One region of the Micromonospora sp. IBHARD004 genome, then DNA from elsewhere that is predicted to be linked to it. Evidence: riboswitches for the same ligand, from Rfam matches in the RefSeq annotation. Region 1 holds a riboswitch; the other holds the start of a gene.
What was found. Region 1 has a riboswitch for cobalamin ahead of cobN (cobaltochelatase subunit CobN). Riboswitches for the same ligand answer to the same signal wherever they lie in the genome.
Positions count from the first base shown of each region.

Region 2: it holds a riboswitch for cobalamin, as region 1 does, so the genes downstream of both, ACTWO6_RS01260 (Rieske 2Fe-2S domain-containing protein) here and cobN (cobaltochelatase subunit CobN) in region 1, are expected to answer to the same signal.

Region 1 is NZ_CP199934.1:4,274,275-4,277,165, reverse strand. Features, by position in the region: cobalamin riboswitch at 246-422, shown strand; gene cobN (cobaltochelatase subunit CobN) at 776-2,891, shown strand, end outside.
Region 2 is NZ_CP199934.1:268,897-271,787, reverse strand. Features, by position in the region: partial or broken gene ACTWO6_RS01270 (prepilin peptidase) at 1-145, opposite strand, end outside; gene ACTWO6_RS01265 (hypothetical protein) at 180-308, shown strand; gene ACTWO6_RS01260 (Rieske 2Fe-2S domain-containing protein) at 390-1,241, opposite strand; cobalamin riboswitch at 1,406-1,595, opposite strand; gene ACTWO6_RS01255 (EamA family transporter) at 1,698-2,597, shown strand; gene ACTWO6_RS01250 (flavin reductase) at 2,636-2,884, opposite strand.

The DNA of each region.
Region 1 (2,891 bases):
CGACCCCCGTTGCTAGCCGCCCGGGCCCTCCCGCCAGGGGCGGAGCGGCCGGCGCCGGAGTGGGAAACCGTGCGGCGGGAATGGCGTGGAAGGGCGCGGCGCGGACCGGCAGAATGTGCGCCGGGCATCGGCGTCCGCCATTCTGCTCCGGGTCGGTCGCGGGTCAAACACATCGACCGCAGGTGATGCTGCTGCCGGGGCCAGTCCCGGCGAGGCGGCCGTTGACCGGCGGCGGGCGGGTGTGGCAGCATTCGCGGCCTGACGGCAGTGAAGGAAGCCGGTGTGATTCCGGCGCGGTCCCGCCACTGTCACCGGGGAGCGATCCCCCCTCGTGAGTCACGGCCGTGTGTCTGCGGTTGGAAGGCCGGGGGTGAGCGTCGATCCGGGAGCCAGGATACTTCGGCCGTCGGGAGTTGACCCCAGGGCGTGGACACCCGAGGAGGACCCGATGCACGGCTGCTCTGCCATCGACGATGATCGTCGCATTCGGCCGGCGCGCACCGACGCGCCATTGACCGCCCACCCCGCCGCACCGCGTTCCGGTCGCGCTCCAGTGCGCCCGACCGTCCGCGTGATCCGGCGCCGCGCCGCCACCGGTCCCGTCCGGCTCGTCGCCGCTCTCCGCTGAGTTCCGTCCCGCCCCGGTCCGCCGCCGGCCGCGTCCGCGTACCCACGCGTCGCCGGTGAGCCGGCCGACCGGCGGCTGAACCCCGCACCCACCCCTGCCCGTCGGCGGTCGACCCGCCTCCTCGGGTGTCACTCTCCGGAGCTGTCCGTGCGCATCCTGCTGCTCTCCACCGCCGACACCGACCTGCTGGCCGCCCGCGCCAGCGGCGCGGGCTACCGGCTGGCCAACCCCGCCCGGGTCGCCGCCGACGCCGTGCCCGCGCTGCTCGACGGCGCCGACCTGGCCGTCGTACGCCTGCTCGGTGGCCGGCAGGCGTGGCCGGACGGGCTCGCCGCCGTGCTCGCCTCCGGCGTGCCGACCGTGGTGCTCGGCGGCGAGACGCTGCCCGACGCCGAACTGATGGCGGCCTCCACCGTGGCTGCCGGGGTGGCCACCGGCGCGTTGGCCTACCTGGTCGAGGGTGGCCCGGACAACCTCGCCCAGCTGGCCCGGTTCCTGTCCGACACGGTCCTGCTCACCGGCGAGGGCTTCGCCCCGCCCGCGCCCACCCCGCCGTACGGCATCCTCGGCGACCCCACCCACGACCGCGCCCGCACCCCGCACCGCGACCGCGACGGCGACGGCATCCCCGACCGCGACGGCGACCGCATGCCCGACCGGGCCGGCGAGCGTGGCCGGGTCGCGACCGGCACGACCGACGCCGGGGGCTGCCCGCCGGAGGACGGGCGGCCGACGGTGGGGATCGTCTTCTACCGGGCGCACGCCCTGGCCGGGAACACCGCCTTCGTCGAGGCCCTGGCCGACGCGGTCGCGGCGGCCGGCGGGCGCCCGCTGCCGATCTTCTGCGGCTCGCTGCGCGGGCTCACCCCCGGCGCCGGACCCCTCGAGCTCTTCGCCCGCTGCGACGCGCTCGTCGTGACGGTGCTCGCCGCCGGCGGGACGGTCGCCGCCGACGCCTCCGGCGGGGGCGACGAGGACGCCTGGGACGTCGGCGCGCTCGCCGCCCTCGACGTACCGGTCATCCAGGCGCTCTGCCTGACCAGCACCCGGGAGCAGTGGGCGGCCGGCGACGCCGGACTCTCCCCGTTGGACGCCGCGATGCAGGTGGCCATCCCCGAGTTCGACGGGCGGATCATCACCGTGCCGTTCTCGTTCAAGCGGATCGACGCCGGCGGGCTCTCGGTCTACGAACCCGATCCGGAGCGGGCCGCCCGGGTCGCCGGCATCGCGGTGCGCCAGGCCCGGCTGCGGCACGTGCCGAACGCCGACAAGCGGCTCGCCGTCGTCCTCAGCTCCTACCCGACGAAACACTCCCGGGTCGGCAACGCCGTCGGGCTGGACACCCCCGCCTCGGCGGTACGGCTGCTCGCCGCCCTCGCCGACGCCGGCTGGCACCTCGGCGACGGGCCGGTGCCCGACGACGGGGACGCGCTGATCCACGCGCTCATCGCGGCCGGCGGGCACGACGTCGAGTGGCTCACCCCGGAGCAGCTCGCCGCCGCCGAGGCGCGGGTGCCGGGGGAGACCTACCGGCGCTGGTTCGACGCGGCCCCGGCCGGGCTGCGCGAGCGGATGCGGGAGCACTGGGGCGGGCCGCCCGGACAGCTCTACACCGACGGCGGGGACGTCGTCCTCGCCGGGCTGCGCTTCGGCAACGTGGTGCTGCTCATCCAGCCGCCGCGCGGCTTCGGGGAGAACCCGATCGCCATCTACCACGACCCCGACCTGCCGCCCAGCCACCACTACCTGGCCGCGTACCGGTGGCTGGCCGCGCCGGCCGCCGACGGCGGCTTCGGCGCGGACGCCGTGGTGCACCTCGGCAAGCACGGCACCCTGGAATGGCTGCCCGGCAAGGGGCTCGGGCTGGCCGCCGAGTGCGCCCCCGACGCCGTCCTCGGTGACCTGCCGCTGGTCTACCCGTTCATCGTCAACGACCCCGGCGAGGGCACCCAGGCCAAGCGCCGCGCCCACGCCGTCGTCGTCGACCACCTGGTGCCGCCGATGGCGCGCGCCGAGACGTACGGCGAGCTGGCCAGGCTCGAACAGCTCCTCGACGAGTACGCGACCGTGCAGGCCCTCGACCCGGCCAAGGCCCCGACGGTGCAGGCGCAGATCTGGGACCTGGTCCGCGCCGCCGAGCTGCACCACGACCTGCACACCGAGCAGATGCCGGACGCCGCGGACTTCGACGACTTCGTGCTGCACCTCGACGGGTACCTCTGCGAGGTCAAGGACGTGCAGATCCGCGACGGGCTGCACGTGC
Region 2 (2,891 bases), 2.8 Mb from region 1:
GCAGGACCGGCCAGCCGTACCAGCCGAGCAGCGCCCCCACGCCCAGCGCCAGCTTGGCGACGCCGAGCCCGAATCCGCGCCGGCCCAGCAGCAGGGTGGTCGCCGCGAACCCGAGCGCGAGGCCCGACCCGGCGAGCGTGGTGCGACTGGCAATTCGTGAGGCGAAGGAGCACGGCGCGATGCGTACCGGCACGCTCGTTTCCGATCCCACCGTCGTTTCGGTCAGCCTGGCCGCCGATTTGCGGCGGCGGCCGGTGGTCCGGACGGCCGGGCGGGCCCTCTCCAGCGGCCGGCACCGCAAGGACTGACCGACAGAGCCCGACCGCCGCCGGTCCGGCGCTCGCGGGCAGGCGGGCGCTCCGGCGACCGGCGCGGTCCGGCGGCCGCCGTCAGGGCAGGCGGGTCTCCAGGACGCCGCCGACCACCCGGGTCGGCAGGATCTGCTGGTCGTTCGCGGACGGCCCGTGCACGACCTCGCCACCGTTGAGCCGGAACGTGCTGCCGTGCCAGGGGCAGACCACGCAGGCGTGGCCGTCGATCTCCTGCACCTCGCCCTGGCCGAGCGGGCCGCTCTGGTGCGGGCAGCGTTCCAGCATCACGGTGACGTCGTCGCCGTGCCGGTAGAGGACCACCGAGACGTCGTCGACCTCCCGGGTGACCAGCTGCCGCTGCGGCAGGGTGGCCAGGTCGGCCAGCGAGTGCCACCCGTCACTCATCCGGTGCAGCTCCGAGACGCTCTGCGTGGTCTGCGCCCCCTGCTTGTACGCCAGGTGCCCGCCCAGGTACGCCCCGGCGCTCACCGCGGAGAGCCCCAGGTACGCCAGCGCCCGGCCCAGCCCGTGCCGGCCGTTCAGCCGGGCGGCCAGCGAGCCGGCGTAGAGGGCCACCCCGACGGCGTTGGAGGCGGCGTGCACCAGCCCGACCCGGCGCTGGTCACGGGTCAGGGTGGCCCAGTCGTTGATCCCGGCCACGGCGGCGGGCACCGCGCTGACCGTGCCGAGCCCGACCAGCGCGGTGGCGGCTCTGCGCTGCCCGGGCAGCAGATCGACCACGGCGGCGGAGATCCAGGCGCCGACCGGCACCTGCACCATCGCCGGGTGCAGCGGGTGCCCGAGCCAGACGCCGTGCAGCGCGTCCCGGACCCGCTGGGGACGCAGGGTGGCCTGGACGGCGCGCTGCAACCGGTCGCCCACCCGGTCCAGCGCGGAGGCCTGTTCGAGTTTCGTCAGAAGTTCGCGCACGCGGTCCGACTTCCCGGCAGGGGCCGCCCCAAACCGGGCGGCAGCGCCGAATCACCCGTCCGATACCCGGACCACCACGCCTGCGCCCGCCCTCAGGAGACAGCGCGATCCTGCCGGCGCCGCCGGAGGGCGGGCAGGGTCAGGCGGACCAGCGGTCGGTGTGCAGCGCGTCGGCGAGCGGACGGCCGGCGCGCCAGCCGGGATCGACGCCTGGCCGTCCGCCTTCCCAGCCGTACGGCCAGTGGCTGCGCGTGACGCGCGTGGACGATGGCTCCCCGGTCACCGCGGCGGGCCCGTGCCGGATTCGCACCGGCTTCCCGATTCTCCCCGCTCGCGCGGGGCACCTCACATGATCGTGCCGCCGCCGATGCTAGCGCCCGCCCCGATCGGCGGGGCCGGCCCGGGGAGCGGGAAATCCGGTCGCGCCCGGCCCGGTCCGCGACCATCGTGACCGGGGTGTACGCACACGCCTCCCGCCCCCTGCCGGTCCACCCGGCCGTCCGGCTCACGGCGGCGCTCGGCCGCCCGGAGGCCGTACCACCGCCGTTGCTGATGCTGCTCGGGATGGTCTCCACGCAGGTCGGCGCGGCGGTGGCCAAGCAGCTCTTCGCCTCGACCAGCCCGGGCGGCACCACCAGCCTGCGGCTCGGCCTCGGCGCGCTCGTCCTGCTCGCGGCCAGCCGGCCCACGCTGCGGCTCGGCTGGCGGGCGGCCGGGCTGGTCGGGGCGTTCGGGGTGGCCATGGCCGCGATGAACCTCGCCTTCTACGCCGCCCTGCAACGGGTGCCGCTCGGGGTGGCGGTCACCGTCGGCTTCGCCGGCCCGCTGCTGGTGTCGCTGCTGGGCAGCCGCCGCTTCACCGACGTGCTCTGGGCGGCGCTGGCCGGCACGGGCGTGCTGCTGCTCGCCGGACTGGGCGGGGTCGGCGTGGACGCCGTCGGCCTGCTGCTCTGCGCGCTGATCGCGGTCGGCTGGGCCGGGTACGTGCTGCTCGGCAAGGCGATGAGCGGGCACGTGCCGGGCCCCCGGGGGCTGGCGCTGGGGATGGCGGTGGGCGCGGCCTGCGTACTGCCGTTCGGGGTGGCGTCGGGCGGCGCGGAGCTGCTCGACCCCCGGATCCTCGCGCTCGGGCTCGGGGTGGCGCTGCTGTCGTCGGTGCTGCCGTACTCGGCGGAGCTGGCCGCCCTGCGCCGGCTGCCGGCGCGGGTCTTCGCGATCCTGCTCAGCCTGGAACCGGCGGTGGCGGCGCTGGTCGGCGCGCTGCTCCTGGGCGAGCTGCTGGCCTGGCCGCAACTGCTCGGGGTGGGCTGCGTGGTGGGCGCCGCCCTCGGCGCCACCCTGGCCCGCCGCGCCTGACCGCCGGCGGGGGCCGCCGGGAGCCACCGTCGCGCTGGTCAACGGGCGCGTGCCCAGGACAGGAACCGGTCGGTCAGATTCTCCGGAGCGACGTGGCCGTTGAGTTGGGACAACTGCGCGCCGGCCTCGGCCATCAGGGTGCCGAGGTAGACCAGCAGCGCGGCCCGGTCCTCGCGGTACTCGACCAGTAGGGACAGTCGCGCCGGCTGGCAGGGCCACTCCGCGCCGCAGCCCCGGCAGCGCCACAGCGGGCGCATCGGCAGGTGCGGCCGGGACGGGCGGCTCACCTCCGGC